Regions from separate parts of the Anaerosinus gibii genome, predicted to be linked through region 2. Evidence: a T-box and tRNA genes for the amino acid it is inferred to sense, from the RefSeq annotation. Region 2 holds a T-box; the other regions hold tRNA genes.

Region 1 (10,463 bases), 1.1 Mb from region 2:
AGACACAAAATAGAGTTTATTTTTATTGTGATATTGGCATTGGAGAAAAACTTTTAGTTATTCATCGGGCATCTTTTTTAGAGACATTACAATGCGATTGGGATGCTTTTATGAAGAACAAACCAAAACCTTTTGCCGGAATATTGAATGATTGTATTACTAGGCGAGTAGTCAATAGTGAAGAACTTCATAAAATGAATCTTTTTAAAGATATTACAATTGGAGGATTTTCATGCTTTGGTGAGTTTATGGGGATTCCGTTAAATGATACTTTAACGTCGGTTTTCTTTTTTAGAGTGGATAAAAATGCTTCATATGAAGATAAATATTATGATTATTTCCCTATTTATTACGCGGAATTTAAAGGGTACTTTCTATTAAGACGCTTGAAGCAAATGCAGATTGTTAATGATTTAGAAAAGAAAGTCCTTGAAATTTTAAATGAATATCGTCGAGCTAAAAACGGTGAAAAGGGCGAACCGAATAAAAATCAAATGAATATTGATATGATTTTTTCTTCATTAATCACGGATTTTAATTATGATAAAGTATTGGAAAAACAGTATCAAGATAATCGAAAAGTAATTCTTGATACGTTCGGTAAAGCTTCAGATGAAGGGAAAAAAGTGAGTTATGGCGAGATCGGAACGCTGATTTCTTATATGCAAATGGCATTAGATAAATTATCTTCTCAACGAAAGCGGTTAGAAGAGAAAGTGCAGATTATGGAAGAATCTATGTCGAGATATACAAAAGATGAGTTGACGGATGTATATACAAGAAGATCAGGTTACGAGATTATTCATCAATTATTAAACAACCCTATAAGTCAAGAGGCGATATTAACCTTTGCTTTTATTGATTTAGATAATTTAAAAATTGCAAATGATTATTATGGGCATGAAGAAGGCGATGAATATTTACGCACAGTTGTTGGTCTCTTAAAGGAAAAAGCTCAGCCACAGGATATTATTTGTAGATACGGTGGAGATGAATTTATTATTGTTTTTTCTAACCTTAGAGAGAAAAAAGTTATAACTTTATTAGAGCGCATTAATAAAAATTTGAATTCTTTAAATAAAACAGCAAAAGATGGTTACCGACGATCTTTTGCTTTTGGCGTTTTAGAATATACCTATAGAAATGAACTGACTTTCGATGAAATTATGCAAATTTTAGATGCAAGAATGTATCAACATAAAAGTAGAAACAAAATCTTGAATAAAAAGAAAATGCATAGAGTATGATAGGGATAATATAAAAACTTATTAAAAAATTTTTATCCGATGGCTAATGGGCGGTTGGTTTCAGTAGAAGATAAAACTACTACAGAAAGCATTTGGTTTGTAAAGTAAATTAATTTTACTCGACTTACTGCTTTATATATGGTATAATATTATTCGTTATGATTTGCGCCTGTAGCTCAGTGGATAGAGCGCTGCCCTCCGGAGGCAGGTGCGTAGGTTCGATTCCTACCAGGCGCACCAGTTGATTTTTATTGGCTCCATGGTATTTTATATCATGGAGCTTTTTGTTATTATTAACTTTTTAATGGTATGGATTTATTCTCATTTATTATTCTTAAAGAAACTAGATTTGACTAATTTGTTTTTTTAAGATAAAGTAATTCTATTATCAGAGAATTTTTGTCTATTGGAGGTAATCGTTATGCAGTTATGGTGCACAGAAAATCAAACTGAATATCTTGGTTTAACAACAAGGGTAAAAGAAACCCTTTTTACTGGAAAATCTGAGTTTCAGGATGTTGCAGTAGTAGATTCATATCAATTTGGCAGAATGCTTGTTTTAGATGGAGTTTTTCAAACGAGTATTGCAGAAGAATTTGTTTATCATGAGATGATTGCGCATGTTCCGCTTTACATGCATCCTAATCCTAAACGCGTTTTGGTCATTGGCGGTGGTGATGGCGGAGCTGTACGTGAAGTTGTACGCCACGATAGTGTAGAAAAAGTTGAAATGGTGGAAATTGACGGTATGGTAGTTGAAGCTGCTAAGAAGTATTTGCCGGAAATCAGCGTGGCAATGCGTGAAAACCATCCTAAGCTAGAGTTGAAAATTGGTGATGGAATTGCTCATATGGCGGCTGCAGAAAATGCGTATGATGTAATTATTGTAGACTGTTCTGATCCAATTGGCCCAGGGGAAGGGCTATTCACAAAAGAATTTTATAAGAATGTACATAAAGCACTCAAAGAGGATGGTTTATTTGTCCAGCAGACAGAATCGCCTTTTTATCATCAAGAATTAATTAAAAAAATTACGAAAGATGTAAAAGGCATTTTCCCGATTCATGATATGTATTTAGCATATATTCCTATTTATCCAGGTGGAATGCATTGTTTTACTATTGGTTCTAAAAAGCATAAACCAATGGATACAGATTTAACGAATCGTCAAAAATTAGAAACCCGTTATCACACAGCAGCAATACAAAAAGCATGTTTCGCATTGCCTCAATTTGTACAAGAGTTAATTAAATAAGGATAAAAACGGCTGTCTTAAGATAAAAATTTAAGACAGCCATAAATTTATCCTTATAATATAATTAAATTGAGTTACTCCTAAAATATTCTGTAATAAAAATCAGAATTTATCTGACTGTATCTTTAAAAAATTAAAGATATAATATAAATGGAAAATTTTATTTATAATTATATAGGGGATGATAAGAGATGCAGAGAAGCAAGGTAATGAGACGTATGGTGATTGCAGGTCTAACAGCTGCCGTGATTGGGTTAGGTGGAAGTTTTGTCAGTCAACAGCAAGCTTATGCAAAAGCAAGTTTTGATGTATTTGATTTTGAGCCACATCGTGGTGGACGTGATGCGCGTCCAGAGAATACGTTATACTCTTATGCATATGCAATGGAAATGGGAGCTACATCAATTGAATGTGATATGCAATTGACAAAAGATAATCGTATTGTGATGAGTCATAATCCAATTTTAAATCACAAGATCACAAGAGATAAAAATGGAAATTATGTGGAAGATGGAAAATACGATATTCGATTAATGACATTAGATGAAATTAGAAAATTTGATGTGGGCGTTATGGATCCTAATTGTGGAGAGTACTATGAAGGGCATGGGAAGACTCAGATAACAGTACCAGGTGCACAGATACCGACGTTAGATGAATTGTTTGAATTAATTCAGGAATATGGAGACAAAAAAGTTATTGTCAATGCAGAAACAAAATCTTATCCTGACCCATTATCTGGGGATGCTTATAAAAATAGTGTAGATCCTGTTCGTTTTGTAAAGGCATTTAATGATGTTGTTAAAAAATATGGTATGGAAGATCGCGTTTTATTACAGTCGTTTGACTGGAGAACTTTAATCGAAATGAAAAAATTGAATCCGAATATTTCCTTGGTGGCTTTGTGGCAGGAGCAGCCTTCTTGGGGTCCCGATGCAGTATCACTAAGAGCATATCAGAAAGGAAAATCGCCTTGGCTTGGTGGATTGGATATTGATGATTATCAAGGCAATCCAATTTTAGCGGCAAAAGCAATTGGCGTAGATATTGTATCACCTTATTATCCGGAAATTTCTAAGCAAGATGTGGATTTGGCACACGAGCTTGGAATGAAGGTAGTTCCTTGGACAGTAAACAGTGTAACTGATATCAATATGATGATTGATATGGGTGTGGATGGTATGATTTCAGATAAGCCTTGGGTTTTACGCAGTGTATTAGAAAAACGTGGAATTAAATTGCATGAACCAATGATAAATCCTAATAGTAAATATCATACGGGCGTAGATTATGTAGACGTAAAAACGAAAAAAATGGCTGGCGGTGGGGATTCCGCAGAATAAACAATAAATAACGCTTTAGACAGGTTCGGGAGAACCTGTCTATTTATATATTAAATTGATTTTAAGCAAGAATTTAATTTGATATATAAATAGATAATTTTTCAATCTCATAGTTTGGGGAAATTTTTGCATGTTAGATATAGTTTTGATAAAATTAATAAAAAAATAGAGGGGAGGTAAATCATATTGATTTATGCTTTAAAAAATATAGCTGCTTTTTTATTACCACCGGGTATTTTTATTCTTCTTTTCTTTTTCGTAAGTATTTTAATTTGGCGAACGAATCGGTTTTGGTCAAAAATTTTGATGGGAATTACATTATTTTTTTATATTTTTTCTACTTCCTATGTTAGTTCTTATTTAGTTCATTCTTTAGAAAGTCGATATACGGTTCCAGAAACGATTCATGGGGATGTTATCATTATGCTGGGCGGAGGTGCTACAGCGGAAACTCCGGATATTGATGGAGAGGGAAACTTATCTGGCAGTGCAGCAAATCGTTTATTGATGGCAGCGAGGTTACAACATCAACTAAAGATTCCGATTGTTGTGTCTGGTGGAAAGGTTTTTTCTGATTCAGGCAGAGAGGCTTTAGTTGCAAAGAGAATGCTAATGGGGATTGGTGTCGCAGAAGAAAAAATCATCATTGAAGACAATAGTTTAAATACGCGGCAGAATGCGCAATTGGTACACGAAATTATGAAGCAAAATGGATATGAAAAAGCAATCTTAGTTACATCTGCATTTCATATGGAGCGTTCTATGATGAATTTTAAGAAAGAAGGCATTGATGCTTTGCCCGTTCCAACGGATTATTTAGTAAGTGGTAAAAATGACTTTTATGTAAATAAAATGGTTCCATCAAGTTTCGCTTTACAAACTTCCTGTATATTTTTTCATGAATGGTTAGGAATATTAGGTGGAAGGGTAATGAAATGAAAGAAATCCATATGTATGGAAGTGATGCATACATATGGATTTCCTTTTACTTATTGATGAGTTTTGCAATATTTTTCAAGTTGATAGAGACGGTACCATTTTGATTATTGATAAATTCAACGTAGTCTTGATTTTCAAAGTATTCAACAGGGATAATTAATTCAATACCTGTGTCAGTTTTAATTCTGTGCGTTTTTGTTTTTTTGATGGCAAATTCACGATCAAGATTCACTTGAGAGCTGATTCCAGCAGTTCGAATCTCTTTAATATATTCCTCTTGCAGCATAGGGGAGGAGGCAAAGACTTGCCTACCTAATGTTTCGGGATTTACAGATTCAGAGTATTCAATATTATCTACAATGTAGTTTTTAGTTTTTACTATGGCGTCGACGCTATTCTGCCCATGATCTTCAGCTATTTTTTTGGCAATTGTCTGCATTGCTTTTAATGAGTCTTTACTTGATAGTTGAAAGTTACATTGCAAAATATAGTCAGAAAGAAGAAATGCAGCATCACCATCGATAGAGTATTTTTTATCTGTAAATTTAATTTCTAATGTTTCAGCATTAATAAATGCACATTCATCAATTTTTTGTGATAACATGGGCATAATCGCGTAATGGTTGATAATATCATTTTTAACACCACCATCATCTTGCATGACTTGATGAACAAAGCCCATACGATTATTGCATTTTAATAAAGCGATATAACGGACAGTATCTACATCAATGTCACAGATTAAAAGATCGGTAGATTCAGGATTTTCGACCCGTTGAATCATTGTATAAGCATAATTGGCGAGTGCTTTAGAAAAATCAACAAAAGGAAGTTCCTCATTTAAATAACTACTAAGGGAAGATTTAAATGGACTGGTTTCATAAAAATTACCTGTTTTAAGATTAGTGTCGGTAAATGATTTTTCTAAGTGTTTTAGCAAGAATGTTTCTACACTATTTTCTATGGCTAATTCTTTATCAGAAAAAACAGTTACACCTGAATTGAAATCAAATATATGTAATATAGAATGATTAATAATAATCATCGAAATACCTCTTTCTTTATGTAAAGTAAAAGTTTTGACTGGAAATAAGCGAAGAGCAAGTATTATTTCCAGTCAGAAACGTTTGGAATGCTATTTTAAATTTTCAGGATTGAGTCCTTGAAGTTCTGGTATGGTGAAGAGTCCATCTTTTCTGATTAATACATCATCAAAATAGATTTCACCACCGCCATATTCAGAAGTTTGAATACAAACTAAATCCCAATGAATGGAGGAGGAGTTTCCATTATTCGCTTCTTTATAAGCCATACCTGGGGTAAAATGAAAACTTCCGGAAATTTTTTCATCAAATAAAGTATCTTTCATCGGCTTTGTGATATATGGGTTTACACCAAGTGCGAATTCACCGATAAAACGAGATCCGTCATCAGTATCAAATACCTTATTGATTTGCTCTGTATGATTTGCTGTTGCATTTACAATTTTTCCGTTTTTGAATTCTAAAGAAATATTTTCGTAAGATACCCCCTGATAAACGGCAGGTGTATTATAGGATAGTTTTCCGTTTACAGAAGTCTTAACTGGTGCGGTATAAACTTCACCATCGGGAATATTGCGGAGACCGCAACATTTTACTGCGGGAATATCTTTGATCGAAAAAGTCAAATCGGTATTAGGACCCACGATTTTTACTTTGTCTGTATGATTCATTAGCTGAATAAGTGGTGTCATTGATTCAGCCATTCTTGCATAATCGAGGTTACATACGTTGAAATAGAAATCTTCAAACTGTTCACTGCTCATATTAGCAAGTTGTGCCATTGCACCATTAGGGTAGCGCATAACGCACCATTTCGTATGAGGAACACGGATATTACTGTGGACTGGATGTTGCCAATACTGCTGATATAAACTCATTTTTTCACTTGGTACATCGGAGAGTTCACTGACATTTTGACTTGCGCGTATACCGAGATAGGCATTCATGTCACGCATACGTATAGATTCATAAGAGGCGATAAAGTCGAGTTGCTCTCTGCTTGCACCTAGCAATAGTTCTCTTTGTAAGACATTGCTTTTGACGGTTAGGAAAGGAAGTGCACCTACTTTGTATACTTCTTTAATCAATGCTTTTGCAAGTGGATGTGCATCGTCGAATACTTCAATGAGGATTTTTTCACCTTTTTGCAATCTTGTTGAGTAGTGAATTAATTGATGAGCCAATTTTTCTATTCTTGGATCCATGAAATAAAGACTCCTTTAGATGTTATTTAGCGTTTAAAGCTAGTATTAGATAGAATTCGGAAAAAAATTTATAAAACCTGCAAAAAAAATAAAAAAAGTACTTGCATTATTTAAAATAATCCGCTATAATAATAAATGTTCCTTCCTTGATAGCTCAGTTGGTAGAGCAATCGGCTGTTAACCGATCGGTCGTAGGTTCGAGTCCTACTCAAGGAGCCATGGCGCGTTGGTCAAGTGGTTAAGACACCGCCCTTTCACGGCGGCTTCACGGGTTCGAATCCCGTACGCGTCACCAATTTTATATGGGCGATTAGCTCAGCTGGGAGAGCGCCTGCCTTACAAGCAGGATGTCAGCAGTTCGATCCTGTTATCGCCCACCATACTAAGAAATATTACCCTCATCTTTGATGAGGGTTTTGTTTTTATATAGTTTAGAAATTAAAGAAGGTGAAACAAAGTGACCGTTTTAAAACGATATTGTTTGTTTATATGTGGAATTTTCTTTATGGCATTAGGCATTGCTTTAATTATTCAAAGTTTCTTGGGAACATCGCCGATTTCAAGTGTACCTTATATCTTAAGCTTTCGTTATCCGATTACTTTAGGTGGTTTTACATTCATTGTTAATATGCTTTTTATTATAGGGCAAATATTTATTTTACGACGGCAGTTTCAGTACATTCAATTTTTGCAGATTCCAATGACGCTAATTTTTAGTTGTTTTATAGATCTGGCGATGCTTTTATTTTCTCTGATACAGCCAGAAAATTACTTATTTAAATTATTATTATTGTTTATTGGCTGCGCTTTGTTGGGATTAGGAGTCACGTTGCAGGTAATTGGCAATGTAGTTATGATGTCAGGCGAAGGCTTAGTAAATGCGATTGCAATGCAGTGGAAGTTTAATTTTGGTTATACAAAAATCGCTTTTGATGTTTCACTTGTAATTATAGCGCTTACGTTATCTTTGATTTACTTTGGCGAAATTCGTGGTATTCGGGAAGGTACGGTGATTTCCGCTTTTTTGGTAGGTAGCATGGTAAGAGTTTATTTACCGAGGCTTAGTTATCCTGATGAACATGGCAATTTAATTTTTTGTTTGCCATTTTTCAAAAAAAGATTAAATGTAAAATAAATTCTAAATTGCATAGAATAAAAGCAAGCCTTTTGTTTTTTCTACTTACGGTATATAATAATTACATTGTAAAAGACGGAAAGAGGGATAAATACATGGATAGAAATTCGCAATGTTGGTGTGGAAGTGGGAAAAAATACAAAAAATGTCACTTGGAATTTGATGAAAAGATAATGAGTATAAAACTGGATTTTTATAAAGGTCAAATTCGCCCACCTCATACAATTATAAAGACACCAACCGATATTGAAGGAATAAAAAAAAGTGCGGTCATTAATGATGCAGCATTAGATTTAGTTGCAGAGCATATGAAAGTTGGCGTTGATACAGAGATGCTAAACCAATTGGCTCATGAATATATTGTTTCACAAGGAGGCATTCCGGCTTGCTTAAATTATGAAGGATATCCAAAGAGTATTTGTGTTTCAATTAATGATGTTGTATGTCACGGAATTCCATCTAAAGATACAATTTTAAAAGATGGTGATATTGTCAACGTGGATATCACAACGATTTACAATGGATATTATGCGGATGCATCGAGAATGTTTATGATTGGCAATGTAAGTGAAGAGGCTGAAAAATTGGTTCGTGTAGCACGTGAATGTATGATAAAAGGAATTGAAGCTATTCGTCCATGGGGATTTTTGGGAGATATTGGTGCAGCTGTACAATTACATGCGCATGCGCATGGTTATTCAGTAGTAACGGATTTAGGAGGACATGGAATTGGAAAGAAATTCCACGAAGAACCATTTGTACCTCATGTTGGTGAAGCTGGAACAGGAATGCTTCTTGTCCCAGGTATGGTATTAACGGTTGAACCAATGATTAATACAGGAAAATATGCTGTTTATATAGATAAAAATGATGATTGGACTGTTTATACAAAAGATCACTCGCTATCTGCACAGTGGGAACACACTGTTTTAATTACTGATGATGGTGTAGAAATTTTAGCAAAATAAATCATTTTAAAAATTATTGAAATATCTTTAAAAATTATGTTGACAATCTATTTGTTTATATATATAATATTACAAGTAAAGCACGTGACTCTGTAGCTCAGTTGGATTAGAGTATTTGACTACGAATCAAAGGGTCGCAGGTTCGAGTCCTGCCAGGGTCACCATTTATTTATAAAGAAGTTGACATAAAGTTATTGCTTTGTTATAATAAATGACGGTTTACAGCAGTTTTTATGGTGGCTATGGTGAAGCGGTTAACACGCCGGATTGTGGCTCCGGTATTCGTGGGTTCGAGACCCACTAGTCACCCCATAAAATACTGGGGCATAGCCAAGTTGGTAAGGCACGGGACTTTGACTCCCGCATGCGTTGGTTCGAGTCCAGCTGCCCCAGCCATTTTGATCCACTAGCTCAGTCGGTAGAGCACCTGACTTTTAATCAGGGTGTCCCGCGTTCGAGTCGCGGGTGGATCACCATTTATGAGATAGAAGTCCTTTAACACATAGGTTAGAGGGCTTTTTGTTATTTTATTATCATAAAGGAATTTGAAATGGAAAAGAAAAAAGGAATTTTAATTACAAGTTTTGGATCTGCAAATTTAAACGCACATTCATTATTGAATGATTTTGTTAAACAAGTAGAATTGAATTTTTCAGATGCAGTTGTCAAAAACGCTTTTACTTCAGTATTTATTTCTAAAAACCTTAACAACAAAGGAATTACTGTTAAAAGTGTTCAGGAATGTTTAGAAGACTTTGCACAAGCAGGTATTTTAGATGTTGTTATACAGCCAACAAATTTGGCGACAGGAAAAGAGTATGAAGAGAAAATTGTTAAAGTTGCAGAAAAAATGAGGCAGATTTTTAATAGTTTAAAAATTGGAAAACCATTAATGTATGTTGGAACTGCAAGCGAAAATGAAGTGAATTATACTTTATTAGCCCGTGCACTACAAAAGCAGTTTAAGAATTTCGATGATTGTGAATTTGTTTTCATGGGGCATGGTGTAAAAAATCGGTGCTTACAAGAATATAAATTATTGCAATCAACATTTAATAAAATCAAGCTTCCTGTATTTATTGGGTTAATGGAGGAATGTTTTAGTCTTGAGCATATAGTAGAGCGTTTGGCGGTAAAGTCTAAAGGCAGGAGAATTATTCTCATGCCATTATTATTTATTGCGGGTGGACATGTAGAACAGGAATTGCTGACTGATGATAAAAGTTCATGGAAAAATAGATTAAAACAGGCGGGGTATGAGGTGGAAGTTTATCCGCATGGAATTTGTGAAAATAAAGAGGTACAAGAGATTTACATAGGAAAAATTA
Region 2 (10,463 bases):
CATATTATAATTACGCAGGTAATACGAAATACCAAGATCATAGAGTTCCTGACAAAATTGATTTGAATTTAACGATGCAATATGCTATTAATCCTGAGGATACAATTACCTTGGGCGGATATAATTTACTAAATCGTGAAAACCCGATAAATAATTCGGAAAATTGGTCTACTCCTCGTAATTATAGATTAGCTTATACACATAGGTTCTAATTTTATATAAAATGGCAGATATTAAATGATATCTGCCATTTTAGTATCAGTTTTGGCTATAGAAGAGGTATTGTGAGGATGTGAAAATTGAGAAAACAAAAATATAGTATATGTTTTACTGCTTTTTTAGTCATAATTATTTTTTGTATGACTGCATGTGGAAAGAGTGAAAAAATAGCTGTTACTAATAATTTAGATACTGCCTATGAAGCTGTTGATTCTCAGGGCAGTGTAATAAAAATGTTTGAAAAACCCAAAAAAATCATGACAACACATTTCTATTTAGATGCAATTGTTTTAGGGATTGTTCCTCCTGAGAGAATGATTGCTATTTTTAAAACTGCTTCTGATCCAGCTGTATCTTATATGGTAAAAAAAGCTGAAAAAATTCAAAATAATACCAGTGAAATATCTTTGGAAACAGTCGTTGCTTTAAGCCCGGATTTAATTATTACGCGGGAAGGGGCAGGGGAAGAAATGATACAAAGCTATCGTGATTTGGAAACCCCTGTTTTTGTGGTATAAAGGCTTACGAATGATTTTTTGATTGCACTGATTGGGGTTATGCTGTACAATATTCTAAGTAATTTTGTCTTGTGGAAGGTAATGGATGATGAATTTTGTTGCAATAGATTTTGAAACGGCGAATCAATATCGTAATAGTGCATGCAGTGTTGCTGTTGTTGAAGTGAAAAATGGAGAAATATATGATTCTTACTATGCATTGATTCGTCCACCGATTATGCAGTTTAATCGAATTAATATAGATATTCATGGGATTACACCGGCTGATGTGAGAGATAAACCTAATTTTTCAACAATATGGAGCGATTTGAAGCCATGTTTGGAAGGCAGGAATGTCATTGCCCATAATGCGAGCTTCGATATGAGTGTGTTAAAAAGTTGTTTGACTTATTATCAGCTTACGATGCCAAATTTTTCGCATTTTTGTACAGTCAGTATGGCAAAAAAGGTTTGGCCGGAATTAGAAAATCATAAACTAGGGACTTTAGGCGATTATTTTCATATTGATTTTCAGCATCATAATGCATTAGATGATGCTAGGACCTGTGCTTGTGTTGCACTTCTTGCTGCGAAAAAATTACAGGTAACAAGTTTTCGGGAACTTATTACTAAGTTAGGGCTGCCGAATAAAAAGTTTTGTTGACACCCATAGGGCAATCTAATAGAGGATAACTTAGATAAGGGGGAAGCGAAATGATATTGGTAAGTGCGTGTTTATTAGGTCATAATACAAAGTATAATGGTGGGTCAAATGATCATCCTCTGCTGATAAAATATAATGAGTTAGGAAAATTTGTTGCAGTCTGTCCAGAGTGCTTAGGAAAACTGCCAATTCCGCATCCACCTTCGGAAATTATTGGCGGCAGTGGAAAAGATGTTTGGACAGAAAAAGCGAAAGTGATTAGCAATCAGCATCATGTGGTAACGGCAAATTTTATTCATGGAGCAGAAAGAGTTTTAGAAATTGCCAAGCAATATAAGATAAAAGCGGCGATCTTAAAAGAGCGTAGTCCATCTTGTGGGGTACATCAAATTTATGATGGAACTTTTTCTGATAAAAGAGTTTCTGGTGAAGGGGTTGCGACAGCGTTACTTAGAAAAAATGAGATTGCTGTTTATTCAGAAGAAGAGATAACCGAAAAGTTATTGCAAAAGTTGCTAGATGAAAATCATGCTTAAATAGGCTGATTTCTTGACAAGTGTGTTATGAAAGCAGTATAGTAATAACATATATAAAAAACGATGAAGAGGAGAGTACATTACTGTCGATTGTTTAAGAGAGGAAACTCATGGCTGGAAAGTTTCTCAATCGTGATAATGGAAAGTAGCCTTGGAGTTGCTGGGCTGAAATAATAGTAGGTTCAGTCGCGAGTGCGGCGTTATTGCAGGATGAGTTTTACAGGATGCCTGTAAAAAAAGTAAGGTGGTACCACGAAAGTATGCTCTTTCGTCCTTTGAGGACGGAAGAGCTTTTTATTTTTGCAAAATCTTGGAGGTTTAATATTATGGAAGAAAAAAATATTCCGACTGTATATGATCCACAGTCCTTTGAAAAGAAATGGTATAAATTTTGGGAAGAAAATCAGTTGTTTCATGCGGAAGTAGAACGTGATAAGAAACCGTTTAGCATTGTTATTCCACCACCAAATGTTACGGGTCAGCTGCATATGGGACATGCACTTGATAACACTTTGCAAGATATTCAAATTCGTTGGCGCAGAATGCAAGGTTACAATACGCTTTGGATGCCGGGATCAGATCATGCAGGGATTGCTACGCAGATTAAAGTTGAAGAAATGCTCCGTAACGAACAAGGGCTATCGCGCCATGATATTGGTCGTGAAAAATTCATTGAGCATGTTTGGGAGTGGAAACATCAATATGGCAGTAAGATTACAAAGCAATTGCGCAGTCTTGGTGCATCTTGTGATTGGCAGCGTGAACGTTTTACGATGGATGAAGGATGCTCTGAGGCAGTACGTGAAGTTTTTGTTTCTTTATATGAAAAAGGTTTGATTTATCAAGGACATCGAATTACAAATTGGTGTCCGCGTTGTAGTACGGCTTTAAGTGATATTGAAGTTGAGCATGAGGATAAGCCGGGGCATCTTTATCATTTACGCTATCAAGTTGAAGGTTCAGATGAGTTTGTTGAAATTGCGACGACCCGTCCGGAAACAATGCTTGGGGATACTGGTGTAGCGGTACATCCAGAGGATGAACGCTATACGCATCTTATCGGAAAAAAATTGATTTTACCAATCGTTGGGCGTAAGATTCCTGTGTTTGCTGATGAATATGTAGATCCGAAATTTGGTACAGGCGTAGTAAAGGTTACACCAGCTCATGATCCGAATGACTTTGAAATGGGGCAGCGTCATGGGTTAGAACAAATCGTTGTGTTAAATGATGATGCGACTATGGCAGATAATACAGGAAAATATAAAGGCATGGATCGTTATGAATGCCGAAAAGTATTGCTTGAAGATTTAAAAGCTTTAGGTAATTTGGTGAGCATTGAAGAACACAATCATGCTGTTGGTCATTGCCAACGTTGTCATACAGTAGTTGAACCAATGATTTCTAAACAATGGTTTGTCAAAATGGAATCGTTAGCAAAACCTGCAATGGAAGCCGTAACGAGTGGAAAAATTCAATTTGTACCTGAACGTTTTACGAAAATTTATTTAAATTGGCTAGAGAGTATTCGTGATTGGTGTATTTCTCGTCAATTATGGTGGGGGCATCGAATTCCGGCTTGGTACTGCGATGAATGTGGTGAAACGTTTGTTTCTCGCGAAGATCTTTCGGTATGTTCGAAATGCGGTAAAGCCCTTCGCCAAGATGAGGACGTGCTTGATACTTGGTTTAGTTCTGCTTTATGGCCATTTTCTACAATGGGGTGGCCGAAAGATACAGAAGAACTAAAGCAATTCTATCCTACAAGTGTACTTGTTACAGGCTATGATATTATTTTCTTCTGGGTTGCGAGAATGATCATGATGGGCTTGGAATTTAAACAAGAAATTCCATTTAAACATGTATTCATTCATGGGTTAGTTCGTGATTCTCAAGGTCGTAAAATGAGTAAATCTCTTGGTAATGGGATTGATCCAGTAGAAGTAATTGAGAAATATGGCGCAGATACGTTAAGATTTATGTTGATTACAGGAAATACACCTGGAAATGATATGCGTTTTTATTGGGAACGCGTAGAAGCAACGCGTAATTTTGCGAATAAATTGTGGAATGCATCTCGCTTTGTCTTAATGAACTTAGAGGGTTTTGATGCTGCGTTTAGACCAAAACAAGAAGATTATACTTTAGCTGATCGTTGGATACTAAGTCGTTATGCAAAAACAGTTGCTGATGTCACAAACAATTTGGAACGGTTTGAATTAGGAGAAGCAGGACGCGCTTTATACGATTTTATTTGGAATGAATTCTGCGATTGGTATATCGAAATGGCAAAAGCACGTCTGTATAATAAAGACGCAGTTACAGCTCGTCAAACAGCGCAATATGTACTTTGTTATGTGCTTGAAAATACACTGAAATTATTGCATCCGTTTATGCCATATATTACAGAAGAAATTTGGCAACATATTCCGCATGAAGGAATTAGCATTATGGTGGCGAAATATCCATGTGGCGAAGAAGAAAAGATTGATGAATTAGCGGAAACTTCAATGAATGCAATTATGGATACGATAAAATCAATTCGCAATATGCGTGCAGAAGTGAATGTAGCACCTGGAAAAAAGAGCGAAGTGATTTTGACTTTTGCAACGGATGAATTAAAAGAAGTGTTTATTCAAAATGAGGGGTATTTAAAAGTGTTAGCTGGTGCTGAGCCGGTTGCTATCCTTGAGGCTGATGCACAAAAACCGGAAAATGCAATGACCGCAGTAGTAAATGGTGTGGAAGTTTATCTACCATTAAAGGGCCTGATTGATGTAGAAAAAGAAACGGCTAGGTTGAATAAAGAACTTGCTACGCTTGATAAAGAATTAGCTAGAGTAAGTGGAAAATTATCTAATGCTGGATTTGTGGCAAAAGCACCAGCAGAAGTGATTGCCAAAGAAAAAGAAAAGCAAAAAGGTTTTGAAGAAAAACGTATTGCAATTAATGAACGCTTGACTTATTTAGCAAGCTTATAAAAGGACTGAAAAAAGTGAATTATCAAGAAGCTTTAGCGTATTTAGATAGTTTGAATACTTTCGGGATTAAATTAGGTTTAGTAAGAATCACGCGTTTATTGAAACTATTAGAGAATCCGCAGAATAAGTATAAAACGATTCACGTCACCGGTACGAATGGAAAAGGTTCTACAACGGCAATGCTTACTTCTATTTTAACGAATGCGAAAATTAAGACGGGGATGTATACATCTCCGCATCTTGTTTCGTATACTGAACGCATGCAAATAGATGGAAGCTATATCAGTGAAAATGAATTTGCTGATTGCATTAGGATTGTGAAAGAAAAAGTTGAAGAAATGATTGCAGAAGGAGAAGAAAATCCAACGCAGTTTGAAGTCATTACAGCGGCGGCTTTCTTTTACTTTGCCAAAATGCAGGTAGAATATGCAGTGATTGAAGTTGGATTAGGAGGACTTTTAGATTCAACGAATGTGATTATTCCAGAAGTATCTGTAATTACAAATGTTACTTTAGAACATGCGGAGCGGTGTGGTGGAACTTTAGAAGGTGTAGCAGAGCATAAAGCTGGAATTATCAAAGATGGAGTTCCTGTGGTAACTGCTGCAAAGGGAATTGCACTAGAAATCATTCAAGAAAAAGCAAGGGAAAAAAATGCGGATGTATTTGTTGCAGGCGAAGATTTTACGAGTGAGTTTAAAAGTTTTGCAACGAATAAGCAATGCCTTACTTTTAACTCTGGAATGGTAGGTGTATCGTCTACGTATTGTTTGGGTGTACTCGGCGAACATCAAATTGAAAATAGTTCGATTGCAATTATGACAGCTTTAATTTTAGCGACAAATGAAAAGCGAATTACGAGCGAAGGGATGCAAAAGTCTTTATCAGAGGTAAGTTGGGCTGGACGTTTTGAAGTTATGCAGCAAGAGAATGAACAAATTATGATTATTGATGGCGCGCATAACAACGCAGGGGCAGAAGTTTTAAGAAGAAATTTAGATAAATATTTTCCTCATGCAGAAATAGTGTTTCTATTAGGTATTCTTGAAGATAAAGATGTTAGCGGGATTATTCATCATCTTATTCATGAAGAGAATGTAGTCGTTGTGACAAAGCCGGATTCAAATCGTGCGGCTGCACCAAAGAAAGTTGCGGAGATGATTTTTGCCAAACAGGTAGAAGCAATTGAAGATATTGACGACGCTTTAAAAAGAGCAAAAGAGCTTGCCGCAAATGGAAAGATATTGTGCGTAGCAGGATCGTTGTATTTAATTGGTGTGGTTAGATCTCTTTTAATACAACAAGAATAATTTTTGTTTTTCTTCCTATGTGAATTTGGATTCTTTTCAATTTGCATAGGAAGAAAAATTATCTAAATAAAATCATAAATAGGTGAGTTTGTGCAAAATATAAGTGTTGAAAATAAAAAAGAAATGTATCTTGATTGGATGATACAAAAATCTATTTTAGCATTAGGGTTCTTTTTGGTATTATCCCCAATGCTGACTACAATTTTTTTGCTTATCGGTTCAAGTGCGTGGCTTATCAAACTTTTTTTGATAAAAGAGTGTAATTTTAAGCGCACTATTTTTGATATTCCTATTGCGTGCTTTGCTGGGTTTGGAGCGATTTCTGTTTTTGCATCGTTAGATACAGGGTTTAGTTTTTATAATTTTTATAATTTAATGGGACAATATGTATTAGTGTATTATTTATTTGTTCAAAATATTTCTACGATGAAGCAGATAAAACAATTAATTATAGCTATGTTAATCGCTGGTATAGGAGCAGTTGGTTATGGATTTTATCAATATATACATGGAATAGACATTACGAGTATGTTATGGGTGGATGGAGATCAATTCCCAGAGTTAAAAACGAGAGTGTTTTCAACGATGCAGAATCCTAATATTTTTGCGGGGTATCTGCTTGTTATGCTATCCATGTTTTTTGGTGTGTTTACAAAAGTGAGCTCACAAAAAATTAAGAGCAGTATGGCTATTTTATTTATTTTATTTTTTGCTTGTCTTACACTGACTTATTGTCGTGGAGCTATTTTAAGTTTGGCACTTGTACTGGCTTTTTACGGTATCATAAAAAACAAAAGGTTATTTTTCATGATGATAGTTGCGGGTTTAATAGTAGCCGTCTTTGATACAAGCATTACTGAACGAATTATGTCTGCTTTTAATGCAGACGACAGTTCCTCGCAAATGCGGATGGCGATGTGGGAAAGTACGGTCGCGATGATTATTGAGCATCCGATTTTTGGTGTTGGTTGGGGTTCCTACTTTATGGTGTATCCATATTATGATTTTTTTATTAATAATCCCGATGTTTTAATTGTTCACGCGCATAATATGTACCTTAATATTGCGGCTGAAATAGGATTACTTGGTTTTATGGCTTTTTGCTCTGTTTTATTTGGTGCAATGCATATGGCTTTTTCTAAACCGCAAATAAGGGAAAGTCAATTATTAAATGGCCTTATGCTGGGCTTTGGGTTAGCTTTAGCCTGTATTGCAGTGAATGGATTTACAGATTATGTTTTATTTAATATTGAATTATCAATGCTATTTTGGATAATTAATGCGTTTATTGTGATTATTCAGCGTGAACGACTGGATTAATATTTTTTATTTATTGCAGGTTTTTATTTTAGAATTTAAAATAGTAGTGGAGATAGAATCGATTATTGTAAGGAGGCTTGGCAGTTGAGACAGAAAGTTGTAATTTCAAAGGCTACAATTGACCGCCTGCCATTGTATTTTAGAACGTTAAGGGTAACGAAAGAAGAAGGACGAGAAATTATTTCTTCTGAGGAGCTCGGAAGACGATTAGGAATTACGCCGGAACAGATACGGAAAGATTTGGCTTCTTTTGGACAGTTCGGAAAAAAAGGTGTGGGATATTATGTGCATGAATTAATGCGCAATATTGGTGAAATACTAGGATTAGATAACAATTGGAATATTGCTGTCGTTGGTATTGGACATCTAGGTGCAGCATTAGCTAATTATCAAAATTTTATTACTTTGGGATTTAACCTAATGGCGTTGTTTGATGCAGATGAAGATGTTGTAGGAACAATTGTAAATAAGGTAAAAGTCGATCATATCAACGATGTCAACCAAGTAGTAAAAGAACGCAATATTCATATTGGGGTAATTGCTGTTCCAGCACCATTTGCACAAGAGGTAGCAGATAAGCTAGTGACTGCTGGCGTGACTGGGATATGGAATTTTGCACCGAGAAAAATTGTTGTTCCAGAACATATTTGTATAGTGAATGAAGATTTATCTGTGGGTCTTAGTAATCTCTCTTATCATATAACAAGAAAATTACTGTAAATGAAGGATTTTTGATAAATTTTTTGCAGGATTTTGTAGGATGATAGAGAAATAATATTATTACAGTTAGTTTGAACAAAATTTCACAAGATAATCGGGAATTTAAGAGAAATACCGTCAAGAATAAGCTATATCTATCTTGACGGTATTGTTGCTTAGTGGTATGCTTGTGTTTGGAATTATAACTAACTGATATTGCTGGATTAGTATTTTTTATGCTAGTGGTAGCAAAATCTCATATGCGTACGATTTAAAGAGGTGAATCTATAGCTTTATTTCTTAAAATGTAGCAGGAGAATCAGATTTTTATAAGTAATGAAATGGCCAATTTTTTTTGTTGACCTACCAAGGAGGAAATTTTTCGATGATTGATATTCGCGATCGCGTGCGTAACCAAGCACTTCAAGCAAAGATCGTTAGTGCAGAAGAAGCGGCAGCTTTTATTAAGCCTGACATGAACATTGGTGTTAGTGGTTTTACGCCTGCAGGATATCCAAAAGCAGTTCCTTTAGCTTTAGCTAAAAGAATGGAAACAGAACCTTTTAGTGTTAACTTATGGACAGGTGCATCCGTTGGGAAAGAATTAGACGGTGCATTGGCAAAAGTCGGCGGTATTAAAAGACGTATGCCTTATCAATCCAACAAGGATTTACGTGCTGGTATTAACGGCGGCAAAATTGAATATTGTGATCTTCACTTGAGTGAATCAGCACAGTTTGCTCGTTATGGTTTTATGGGTGGTAAAATTGACGTAGCTATCGTTGAAGTTTGTGCAATTACCGAAGAAGGACATCTTATTCCTACCACTTCAATGGGGAATACTGCTTCTTATGTTCAAAGTGCTGATGTAGTTATTGTTGAAGTAAATACAACTCAACCATTAGAATTGGAAGGTATGCATGATGTATATGTTCCACTTGATCCACCACATCGTTTACCAATTCCAGTTGTAAAAGTAAACGACCGCATTGGTACTACATATATTCCGTGTGGTGTGGATAAAATAAAATACATTGTTCCTTGTGACATTCCAGATGACGTTCGTCCATTTGCGCCATTAGATGAAAATTCACATAGAATGTCTGAACATATTTTAAAATTCTTCAAAGACGAAATTAAAGCTGGTCGTATGCCGAAAAACTTATTACCTCTTCAATCTGGTGTAGGTAATGTGGCCAATGCGGTAATCAGTGGTTTTGTTGATTCTGATTTTACTGATCTTGAAGTTTATACAGAAGTAATCCAAGATGGTATGTTTGACTTAGCGGATGCGGGGAAATTAAAATTTGCTTCCGGTACATCTTTCTCTCCATCTCCAGACGGATTGAGACGCTTCTATGAAAATATAAAAGACTATCGTCAAAAAATGATGCTTAGACCACAAGAAATTGCTAATAGTCCAGAAGTGGCTCGTCGCATTGGAATCATTGCGATGAATACGGCAATTGAATTTGATATATATGGTAACGTAAATTCTACACATATCATGGGTTCTAAAATGATGAATGGTATTGGTGGTTCCGGAGATTTTGCACGTAATGCTTACTTGACTTGCTTCTTTAGCACATCAACAGCAAAAGACGGTGCTATTTCTGCAATCGTTCCTATGTGCTCTCATGTTGATCATACTGAACATGATACAGATATTTTCGTTACTGAAATCGGTCTTGCTGACGTTCGTGGATTAAGTCCTAGAGAACGTGCACGCAAAATTATCAACAATTGTGCTCATCCTGACTACCGTCCAATGTTGCTTGATTATTTAGAGAGAGCTGAAAAAGCCACAAAACAAGCACATACGCCACATATTATCAATGAAGCGTTATCTTGGCACAGTAGATTTATGGAAACAGGTACAATGAAGAAATAAAGCAAGGAGGAATTATTAATAATGAGCAATGAAAATTTAAAAGCTAAACTGGCTGAATATGATGCCAAAGTAGAAAAAGCGACTGCAAAATTCCCAGAACGTGCAAACTTACCGGAGCAACGTTTATACACTCCACTTGATGTAGAAGGTACTGACTATACAAGTGAAATCGGGTTCCCTGGATCCTATCCTTTCACACGTGGTGTACAACCTACAATGTATCGTGGCCGTTTCTGGACAATGCGTATGTATGCTGGTTTCTCAACTGCTGAAGAATCCAACAAACGTTACCGTTACTTAATCGAATCAGGTGCTACAGGACTTTCTTGTGCATTTGACTTACCAA
Region 3 (10,463 bases), 830 kb from region 2:
TGAAAGAGTTTTTTGATAAACTTATTGGCAAAATGAATCCGCCGAAAGAAGAAGAGATTAAAGCAATCAAAGAGGATGATCAATTAAGTAGGCAAGTAGCAGCAATTTATGGATTGCTTGCAGCTATTTTGGGTTCGGATAAGCTAGTGCTTAGAGCCGGTAAGCTTGACGCATTAGAACAAATGCGTTCAGACGATATAAAAGAGCGGATTCTCGCTTTAGAAAAACTAGTATATGAGAATCCGACTTTAGATAAATTACCGGAGGATGAGGAGATTCCAAAAATCCTTGAGGGATTAGAAGAAGAAATTGCAGATATTATGGCGCGACGGACGGTCGAGGAAAAGATTGAGAAAAAGATTTCCGACAAGATGGACGAACGTCATCAAGAGTATGTAAAAGAAATTAAGATGCAAGTCCTTAAAGAGGAAAATGCATCAGTAGAAAATGCCCAGACGTTAAAGCGTTATGCAGATTTAGAAGCAATGGATGAAAGAAAACTGACAAAATCAGTAATGGAGTTACTTCGTCCGAGTAGCTTAGCTGAAGTTGTTGGACAAGAGCGGGCGATAGAATCACTTCGGGCAAAACTTAGTTCACCATATCCACAGCATCTCATTTTGTATGGTCCACCTGGTGTAGGGAAGACGACAGCTGCGAGATTAGTATTAGAGGAAGCTATTCAAACGAAGTTTACGCCTTTCGAGAAGGAGGCACCGTTTGTTGAAACAGATGGCACAACACTTCGCTGGGATCCTCGGGATATGACAAATCCGCTTATGGGTTCAGTCCATGACCCGATTTATCAGGGGGCAAAACGTGATTTGGCTGAAACGGGTGTTCCTGAACCAAAACCGGGATTAGTTACTGAGGCCCATGGTGGTATCCTATTCATTGATGAAATTGGCGAAATGGATGCAATGCTGCAAAACAAATTATTAAAAGTGCTTGAAGATAAAAGGGCATATTTTGATTCGGCTTATTATGATCCAAGTGATGAAAATGTGCCGAAGTATATCAGAAAATTGTTTGAGGAGGGTGCACCGGCGGACTTTGTTTTGATTGGTGCAACTACGCGCGAAGCTGGATATATAAATCCGGCGCTTCGTTCAAGATGTGCTGAAATTTACTTTGAGCCGCTAACACCACAGCATATTCAAAAAATTGTGCTCAATGCTGCTGAAAAGTTAGAAGTAAATATTTCCCCGGAAATAGCTGCTTTGATTAGTGAATATACGATTGAAGGTCGTAAAGCGATTAACATCTTGGCAGATGCATATAGTCTTGCACTTCAGCGGGGCAATCATACTGCAATGAGCAATGTGACGATTATAAAGGACGATATTTATAAAGTGGTTCAAGTAAGCCGCCTATCACCATTTGTAAACAATAAATCCTCAAAACAAGCTGAAGTAGGAAAGGTATTTGGATTAGGTGTATCTGGATTTCTAGGTTCAGTGATTGAGATTGAAGCTGTAGCTTTTCCGGCGCATGAAAAAGGAAAAGGCACAATTCGTTTTAATCAGACTGCTGGAAGTATGGCAAAAGATTCTGTTTTTAACGCAGCTGCGGTAGTACGAAAGACTACGGGAAGAGATTTAAGCGATTATGACGTGCATGTTAATGTTATTGGCGGAGGTAATATTGACGGCCCTTCTGCTGGAACGGCAATTTTAGCGGCATTGATTTCAGCTTTGGAAGAAAAACCAATTCGCCAAGAGGTGGCTGTTACAGGTGAAATATCTATTCAGGGCAGAGTTCGCCCCGTAGGCGGAGTTTTTGAAAAAGCTTATGGTGCAAAGCAGGCGGGAATTACTACGCTTGTTATCCCAAAAGAAAATGAAAAAGACATTCCTAAAGGACATCTTGGTCTTGAGATTCACGGTGTTGAAACTGCTGAGGAAGCATTAAATATACTTTTTGAAAAATAGTGAAATGATATGCAGAAAATCATGGATTGATTTTCTTGCATATCATTTTCTTGCCATTGGGTGTAGAAAGGGGGATTTTGGATGATTGAACGCGTTCCACCACAAAATATTGAAGCGGAGCAGGCCGTCTTAGGCGCAATGTTGATTGAAAAAGAAGCAATTTCAAAAGTTGCTGAATTTGTAAAAGGGGCAGACTTTTATCGCGAAGCACATCGAATTATTTTTGATGTAATGCTTGAGTTATTTAATAAAAATGAAGCTGTTGATTTAGTTACAGTAATCGAACTTTTGCGAAAAAATGACCAGCTGGAAAAGGTTGGAGGCATAGCCTATGTTACCTCACTTGCCAATAGCGTACCGACGGCGGCAAATGTAACCTATCATGGAAAGATTGTTGAGGAAAAAGCACTGCTTCGGCAACTAATTAATTCGGCAACTGAAATTGCGGGGATGGGTTATGAGGATAGTGAAGAGGTCGCCGATATTCTCGATAAAGCGGAGAAAAAAATCCTTGAAGTATCGGAAAGAAAAATTAATGGGGATTTTACGCCAATCAAAAAAATTGTCTTAGATACCTTTAGTAAGATTGAGCAACTGTATGATTCTAAAGGGGGAATCACAGGTCTTTCTACGGGCTTTAAAGATTTAGACAAATTAACATCAGGGCTTCAACCTTCTGATTTAATCTTAATTGCGGCACGTCCGAGTATGGGGAAAACGGCATTTACATTAAATATTGCTTCGCATGTTGGGATCAGGGAGAAGAAGGCTGTTGCTTTTTTCTCGCTTGAAATGTCGAAAGAGCAGCTTGTTCAACGTATGATTTGTTCTGAAGCGCCGATTGATTCACAACGGCTTAGAGTTGGGGATTTAGAAGACCGCGATTGGACGAAACTGATTGGTGCGGCAGATAAATTGGCATCTTCACCAATTTTTATTGATGATACGCCAGGAATTACTGTTATGGAGATGCGTTCGAAAGCTCGAAGATTAAAAATTGAGCATGATTTACAGTTGATTATCATTGACTATTTACAATTGATGCAGGGCAGTGGCAGTAAAGGTTCGGATAACAGACAACAAGAAATTTCCGAAATTTCACGTTCTCTTAAAGCGTTGGCGCGTGAGCTTAATGTTCCAGTGATTGCGCTTTCACAGCTTAGTCGTAGCGTTGAATCCCGACAAGTAAAAAAACCGATGCTCAGTGACTTGCGTGAATCAGGATCTCTAGAGCAAGATGCGGATATTGTGGCATTTTTATATCGCGAAGATTACTATGATCCTGATACGGAAAATAAAAATATTACTGATATTATCATAGCGAAACATCGTAATGGGCCTGTAGATACGGTGCAATTATTCTTCCATAAACACTTTACAAAATTCTGTGATTTGTCTCGTTTGCAAAATTAAATCTAGGCTAAAGGGACCCTATTTCAAAGAAAATCCAATGAATGTGGATATTTGTTCTAGAAATAGGGCTTTTGTCATTACAGACTAATAAGTATTTGACACTACTTGCAAATAAATGCTATGATAATCAAGGATAAGAAGAGAATAAATTTAGAGACACAAATGCAGGCGTAAATTTTATGCCTATTTGCGTTGTTTTTTTGTGTTTGGGCAATACTATTTGTTGATACATTTTGCATTCACGTGGCATAGAAATGTCAGTGATATATTGAGGAGGATATTGAGGAATGATTGAACGTTATACCAACCCTGAGATGGGTGCTATCTGGACTCTACAACATGAATTTGAAGTAATGCTTGATATTGAAATTGCTGCTTGTGAAGCTATGGCCGAACTTGGTCAAATTCCTAAAGAAGCGGTAAAAAATATTAGAGAGAAAGCGACTTTCGATCTTGATAGAGTGAAAGAAATTGAAAAAGTAACAAATCATGATATTATTGCATTTTTAACAAATGTGGCTGAATATGTAGGCGACGATTCAAAATACATACACAAAGGGTTGACTTCAAGTGATGTTAAAGATACAGCACTTGGGGTAATGATGAAACGCTCTGCTGATATCATTATTGAAGATTTAGAAAAATTCCGTGATGTATTAAAACGTCGTGCGGCGGAACACAAATATACAGTTTGCATTGGCAGAACACATGGGATTCATGCTGAGCCAATGACATTAGGATTAAAATTTGCACTTTGGTTAGATGAAGTGGAACGTAATATTGTACGTGTAAAAGCAGCAAGAGAAAGCGTTGCAGTAGGCAAAATTTCTGGTGCTGTTGGAACGTATGCAAACATTGATCCATTCATCGAAAAATACGTTTGTGAAAAAATGGGTATTAAAGCAGCTAATCTAGCTACACAAGTTATTCAAAGAGATCGCCATGCCGAATATATGACATCTCTTGCTATCGTGGCAAGTTCACTTGAAAAATTTGCGACAGAAGTTCGTAACTTGCAAAGAACAGACATCCGTGAAGTTGAAGAATACTTCAGCCCAGGCCAAAAGGGTTCTTCAGCAATGCCGCATAAACGTAACCCAATTACTTGCGAACGCGTAGCAGGGCTTGCTCGTATCGTTCGTGGTAACGCACTTGCATCTTTAGAGAACGTATCTTTATGGCATGAACGTGATATTACGCATTCTTCCGTAGAACGTGTAATTTTACCAGACAGCACAATTACTGTGGATTATTGCTTACGCAAATTCACAAATATTGTGGATAAATTATTGGTATATCCAGATGCAATGAAAGCAAATATTGAAAAAACTGGCGGACTTATTTTCAGTCAACGCTTATTGCTTGCGATTGTAAGTAAAGGTGTACTTCGTGAAGATGCATATAAATGGGTACAAAGAAATGCAATGGCGAAATGGATGGAAGGCCAAGATTTCAAAACAAATGTATTTAACGATGAAGATATTAAAAAATACTTGTCTCACGAAGAAATTGAGGCTTGCTTTGAGTATTCTTACTACTTACGCTATGTAGATACTATCATGGCTCGTTTCGGTCTATAATAAAAGCTGCTTTTGTGGGCTTAATAAAGAGGTGTATATTATGTCATCAGTTGTCGTAATGGGAACCCAATGGGGCGATGAAGGTAAAGGTAAAATCGTTGACTATTTAGCTGAAAAAGCTGATGTTGTCGTTCGTTATCAAGGTGGCAGCAATGCAGGTCATACTGTTGTTGTAAAAGGAAAAGAATTTAAATTACGTTTATTGCCATCGGGTATTCTATATAAAGGGAAAAAATGCGTAATCGCCAATGGCGTAGTTATTGATCCTGGGGTATTGCTTGAAGAAATGGACGGAATGGTAGCAAAAGGTGTATCCATTGATGATATCCGAATTTCAAACCGTGCCCATGTCATTATGCCATATCATAAAGCGATTGATGAGCTATTCGAGGAAGCTCGTGGCGATAAAAAGATTGGTACGACAAAACGCGGGATTGGTCCGTGTTATATCGATAAAGATGATCGCATAGGAATTCGTATTGTTGATTTAATGGATGAAGAAGAATTCAGTGCAAAACTAAAAACAAATCTTGCGATTAAAAATAAATTATTAAAAGCTGTTTATAACCATGAAGGTTTTGACTTTGAAACAGTGAAAAAAGAGTATCTTGGCTATGCAGATCGTTTACGTAAACATGTAGTCGATACGTCTTCTTTACTAAATAAAGAATTAAATGCGGGCAAAAAAGTACTATTTGAGGGCGCGCAAGCAACTATGCTTGATCTTGACCATGGTACTTACCCTTATGTTACATCTTCGCATCCGATTTCAGGTGGTGTATCTGTAGGGGCAGGCATTGGTCCTAATAAAATTAATACAGTGGTCGGTGTAGTAAAAGCTTACACGACGCGTGTTGGTGAAGGCCCATTCCCAACTGAACAATTAAATGAATATGGTGAAAAAATTCGTGAATGTGGTCGTGAATTTGGCACAGTTACGGGGCGTTCCCGTCGTTGTGGATGGTTTGATGCATGTGTAGTTCGCTACGCAGGTCAATTAAGTGGCATTGACTATATGGCAATCACGCGTTTAGATATCTTAGATACATTTGATAAAATCAAAATGTGTGTAGGATATAAATATAAAGGCGAAATTCTAGATGAAATGCCTGCAAGCTTAAAAGTATTAGGGGAAGTTGAGCCTATATATGAAACATTTGAAGGTTGGATGACAGATATTTCTGGCACTCAATCCTATGATGAATTACCTGAAAAAGCTCGTAAATATATTGAACGCATGGCAGAGGTAACAGGAATTAAGATTGGTATTGTTTCTGTTGGTCCAGGTCGCGAGCAAACAATTGTATTAAAAGAAGTGTTTTAAGTTTAGTTCAGATAGATCTAAATGTGTATGAAATAGGGAATGGGAAGGTAATCTTATCCATTCCTTATTTTCAAAAAAAATGTTGACAAGCATATTTATCTGCATTATAATATTGTCTTGTGAGTAATACGATCCACTAGCTCAGTCGGTAGAGCACCTGACTTTTAATCAGGGTGTCCCGCGTTCGAGTCGCGGGTGGATCACCATTGTGGCCCGTTGGTCAAGCGGTTAAGACACCGCCCTTTCACGGCGGCTTCACGAGTTCGAATCTCGTACGGGTCACCAATTTCATATGGGCGATTAGCTCAGCTGGGAGAGCGCCTGCCTTACAAGCAGGATGTCAGCAGTTCGATCCTGTTATCGCCCACCACTCACCTTTTTGTTTTTTGGCCCGGTAGTTTAGTTGGTTAGAATGCCGCCCTGTCACGGCGGAGGTCAGGGGTTCAAGTCCCCTTCGGGTCGCCATTTTGGCTCTGTAGCTCAGTCGGTAGAGCAGAGGACTGAAAATCCTCGTGTCAGTGGTTCGATTCCACTCGGAGCCACCATTTAAATTTTTTGATCCACTAGCTCAGTCGGTAGAGCACCTGACTTTTAATCAGGGTGTCCCGCGTTCGAGTCGCGGGTGGATCACCATTGTGGCCCGTTGGTCAAGCGGTTAAGACACCGCCCTTTCACGGCGGCTTCACGAGTTCGAATCTCGTACGGGTCACCATTTTTCCATGGGCGATTAGCTCAGCTGGGAGAGCGCCTGCCTTACAAGCAGGATGTCAGCAGTTCGATCCTGTTATCGCCCACCATAAGCTTATATACTCTATTCGATTTAGAATAGAGTTTATTTTTTTATCCAATAGGGCTATCTAAATAAAAGGATTGATAATATGGCCGATTTTAAATTAGATAAACAGAGAAATAAGGAAGCTTTGGAAAGGATTAGAGAATTTTTTTTAGAAGAAACAGGGACGAGATTAAGTGATTTTAAAGCACAATTTTACCTTGATTTTATGTTAGAAGAAATAGGTGAGTTCGTTTATGAACAAGCGCTTGCAGATTGTCATGCCTTGATGACAGATAAGATTGAAGATTTATTTTTACTTGAATATAAAAAGAAACGTTGAAATAAAAAGAACGCAATAAAAATTGCGTTCTTTAATATTTTACGTATAAAGCTTATCGGAAATTAAGCTTCTTTTTTTGTTTGAGATTTACAATCGCGACATTGTGGTTGATAGCAATCGTATTCTTCGGGGGATACAGCTGCATTGGCATAACATTTACCTTCAAAACAATACTGGCAAGAGGAAACTTTTTCTTGTTTCATAGAGGACACAACCTTTCGTATATACTATAGTTATATTATATATTCCTTTTAAAATTAGTAAATGGGATTACAAAATGTATACAAAATATTTTTAATGAAATACTGCTGTATACAAAATATTGTTTTGTTAAAACTACTAGTAACAGCTTAAAAGTTTATTAATTTTAGTTTGTGCATTTTCAGTTGGTTTATTATATAGTTTTAATTAAATTTATTTTTATTGACAGTATAATTTATGCTTGTTATAATTCCTATATAAATGAATATGCCGTGCAGAACTGACGGATATAGTGGAAGTGACCACGTGAACTGCATAGCAATGAAAGCCGACCGTCTGGGCAAAGAGAATGATGCTCAGGCGGTTTTTTGTCGTTTGGGTAGATTTCTCTAAAATCTTTAGTGTTAATTAAAGGAAGGATGGTTGATTTTATGAGAAATCGTTGGTTAATTGCTTTAGCCGCTATTGGTATCCACATCTGCATTGGAAGTGTTTATGCATGGAGCGTTCTTACGCGTCCGATTATGCAGGAGATGGGATTTTCTTTAAAAGAAACGACATGGGCATTTTCTTTAGCTATTTTATTTTTGGGGCTTTCGGCTGGATTTTTAGGTGATTTCGTAGAAAAATATGGACCGAAAAAAAGTGGTCTTGTTTCAATGTGCTTTTTTGGATTAGGGATGTTTGGTACTGCCTTTGCCTTTTATCAACAATCATTGATGCTTTTGTATTTATTCTATGGTGTAATTGGCGGGATAGGTTTGGGTGTGGGATATATCACACCAGTATCGACACTTGTAAAATATTTTCCGAATAACCGTGGATTTGCCACCGGGCTTGCAATTATGGGATTTGGATTTGCCAGCTTAATTGCAGGGCCAGTCATGCAGCATTTAACGGCAACGTATGGCTTGGTTTATAATTTTTTAATTTTAGGCTTTGTTTATATGCTAGTTATGGGCGCTTCAGCATTATATTTAAAACCGCCTGTTGAGAATGAGATCGTAATAAAAAATAAAATTCATTGCAATGTCCATGGATTTATGGCAAATGAAGCATTAAAAACATGGCAATTTAGCGCACTTTGGTGGATTTTTTTTGTGAATATTACTTGTGGTATTGGCCTTTTAGCGGTAGCATCTCCAATGGCGCAAGAGGTTGTACAAATGTCGGCCGCTGAGGCTGCTGCTATTGTTGGTGTGATTGGATTAGTGAATGGACTTGGGCGTATTGTTTGGTCTACTGTTTCTGATTATATTGGAAGAGGGTTCACCTATGTTTTATTCTTTTTTATTCAAATGATAGCCTTTTGGAGGCTGGCTCTAACTACAGATGCACTTGTTTTTCAAGGTTTGATTCTCTTGATTATCAGCTGCTATGGAGGAGGTTTTTCCTGCATGCCAGCATATCTTAGTGATATTTTTGGAACTAAGCAGCTGAGTGCAATTCATGGGCGCATTCTTACTGCATGGGGAATTGCAGGGGTAGTCGGTCCATCATTAGTTTCTTTGTTTCGTGAAACGACAAATGGCTATAGCACAATTTTATATTTTTTCGTTGTTTGTTTTTTCGTAAATGCCTTTATTGCATTGATATTAAAATATAAAGGAAAACATATAGCTGCAAAATCAGCTAATACAGTTGTAAAAACGGCGTGAAGCTAAGAAATATTTAAACAAGCTTGGTAACATCTTAAATATTGCAAAAACAATAAGATTTAATTGAATTTTCTAAAGAAAAGTGGTAAACTTAATAAGTGTTAAATAGGCGGGCGTAGTTCAATGGTAGAACATCAGCTTCCCAAGCTGAATACGAGGGTTCGATTCCCTTCGCCCGCTCCATAGAGAATATAAGCCCTCACGGCAGTTGTCGTGAGGGCTATTTTTATGTGTCTGCACCTTATTTGCACCTTATAGGGAAATATGAGTTTAGTATAATTTGAAAATATTCAATAAAATTTTCTTTTGAAAAAGGTTCTGCGTGATAGTTTTTGATAAATTCATCGACTTTATCTTCATGTAAGAGTAAATTCTTTATTCCATTAGCACTTTTTCGTTGACCATTATGTTTACCTTCAATTTTCTTATAGCGATCATTATATTTGGCTTTAATATATTTGATAAAATCGGTTTTGGATATTTCTTGCTCCAATGGAATTTTCATATTAAACCATTTAGTATATTTTTGATAAAATATTTCTGTAAAAGTATTATTATCCGAAGAATCTTCTTCACAGTATTCACTAATAAATTTATCAATTTCTTCTTTATGATTAATTATTTTCTTTTGTGGAATGGTTTCATTATAAAGTAGATCAAGTCCATAGTTTAAAAAACCAGTAACTAGAAAAAATAATTCATATGAATCTAATTTTTCATAAACTGCGTTTTCTAAATTCCCTGTACAATCAATAGTATCGTATTGAAGGCTTGTTGTAGCTGTATTAAAGCCGACAGATGATAAATCTTGACATATTCTAATATAATGTGCAGGACTTTGATAATTAATAGTAGAGAAATGCTCATCTTGATATTTTATAGTTTTAGAATTAATAAGATTACTAAATGTTTGAACCTCTGCTTCAGTGGAACTTGCATCAATATTAACAATGTTTCCCATAAGCTTATCTTTAAGAAGTTCTCCGATATTAACTTTATTGCTTAAGTATGAAGCTGGGTATTCTGTTAGATGACAAAATGGTTTACGTTTGTCTGAAGAAAATGCTAGAGGTTCTAATTCTTTTTGTATAAAAGGTGCGTTTGATATAGTAGAAAGTGGATATAAAAAAATATCTTTTAAAAAGTTATTTATAAAGGAAATATTTTTAGAGAAGATAATTGTAAAATTAGACGATGTGTTGTTTATCTCGTTTAAGTAACTTTTACCTAAATATATTTTG

The links. The T-box of region 2 lies ahead of P3F81_RS03440 (valine--tRNA ligase). A T-box ahead of a tRNA ligase gene usually reads a tRNA of that ligase, here a tRNA-Val.
Region 1: it encodes a tRNA-Val, which carries the amino acid that the T-box ahead of P3F81_RS03440 (valine--tRNA ligase) is inferred to sense. The anticodon was not compared.
Region 3: it encodes a tRNA-Val, which carries the amino acid that the T-box ahead of P3F81_RS03440 (valine--tRNA ligase) is inferred to sense. The anticodon was not compared.

The regions. Positions count from the first base shown of each region.
Region 1 is NZ_CP120678.1:1,838,977-1,849,439, reverse strand. Features, by position in the region: gene P3F81_RS08805 (sensor domain-containing diguanylate cyclase) at 1-1,247, shown strand, start outside; tRNA gene P3F81_RS08800 (tRNA-Arg) at 1,413-1,487, shown strand; gene speE (polyamine aminopropyltransferase) at 1,669-2,502, shown strand; gene P3F81_RS08790 (glycerophosphodiester phosphodiesterase) at 2,694-3,845, shown strand; gene P3F81_RS08785 (YdcF family protein) at 4,032-4,784, shown strand; gene P3F81_RS08780 (nucleoid-associated protein) at 4,831-5,829, opposite strand; gene P3F81_RS08775 (aminopeptidase) at 5,920-7,032, opposite strand; tRNA gene P3F81_RS08770 (tRNA-Asn) at 7,176-7,251, shown strand; tRNA gene P3F81_RS08765 (tRNA-Glu) at 7,253-7,327, shown strand; tRNA gene P3F81_RS08760 (tRNA-Val) at 7,337-7,412, shown strand; gene P3F81_RS08755 (YczE/YyaS/YitT family protein) at 7,490-8,167, shown strand; gene map (type I methionyl aminopeptidase) at 8,263-9,135, shown strand; tRNA gene P3F81_RS08745 (tRNA-Arg) at 9,222-9,299, shown strand; tRNA gene P3F81_RS08740 (tRNA-His) at 9,372-9,447, shown strand; tRNA gene P3F81_RS08735 (tRNA-Gln) at 9,456-9,531, shown strand; tRNA gene P3F81_RS08730 (tRNA-Lys) at 9,536-9,611, shown strand; gene P3F81_RS08725 (sirohydrochlorin cobaltochelatase) at 9,686-10,463, shown strand, end outside.
Region 2 is NZ_CP120678.1:744,160-754,622, forward strand. Features, by position in the region: gene P3F81_RS03420 (TonB-dependent receptor plug domain-containing protein) at 1-212, shown strand, start outside; gene P3F81_RS03425 (ABC transporter substrate-binding protein) at 300-737, shown strand; gene P3F81_RS03430 (3'-5' exonuclease) at 823-1,380, shown strand; gene P3F81_RS03435 (2-thiouracil desulfurase family protein) at 1,431-1,916, shown strand; T-box leader at 1,971-2,195, shown strand; gene P3F81_RS03440 (valine--tRNA ligase) at 2,243-4,897, shown strand; gene P3F81_RS03445 (bifunctional folylpolyglutamate synthase/dihydrofolate synthase) at 4,912-6,207, shown strand; gene P3F81_RS03450 (O-antigen ligase family protein) at 6,298-7,527, shown strand; gene P3F81_RS03455 (redox-sensing transcriptional repressor Rex) at 7,612-8,247, shown strand; gene scpC (succinyl-CoA:acetate CoA-transferase ScpC) at 8,612-10,117, shown strand; gene P3F81_RS03465 (acyl-CoA mutase large subunit family protein) at 10,139-10,463, shown strand, end outside.
Region 3 is NZ_CP120678.1:2,591,526-2,601,988, reverse strand. Features, by position in the region: gene lonC (Lon family ATP-dependent protease) at 1-1,931, shown strand, start outside; gene dnaB (replicative DNA helicase) at 2,013-3,344, shown strand; gene purB (adenylosuccinate lyase) at 3,632-4,924, shown strand; gene P3F81_RS12475 (adenylosuccinate synthase) at 4,965-6,248, shown strand; tRNA gene P3F81_RS12470 (tRNA-Lys) at 6,379-6,454, shown strand; tRNA gene P3F81_RS12465 (tRNA-Glu) at 6,459-6,533, shown strand; tRNA gene P3F81_RS12460 (tRNA-Val) at 6,543-6,618, shown strand; tRNA gene P3F81_RS12455 (tRNA-Asp) at 6,637-6,713, shown strand; tRNA gene P3F81_RS12450 (tRNA-Phe) at 6,718-6,793, shown strand; tRNA gene P3F81_RS12445 (tRNA-Lys) at 6,806-6,881, shown strand; tRNA gene P3F81_RS12440 (tRNA-Glu) at 6,886-6,960, shown strand; tRNA gene P3F81_RS12435 (tRNA-Val) at 6,970-7,045, shown strand; gene P3F81_RS12430 (DUF2164 family protein) at 7,127-7,363, shown strand; gene P3F81_RS12425 (hypothetical protein) at 7,426-7,566, opposite strand; ZMP/ZTP riboswitch at 7,831-7,913, shown strand; gene P3F81_RS12420 (L-lactate MFS transporter) at 7,996-9,222, shown strand; tRNA gene P3F81_RS12415 (tRNA-Gly) at 9,332-9,405, shown strand; gene P3F81_RS12410 (hypothetical protein) at 9,464-10,463, opposite strand, start outside.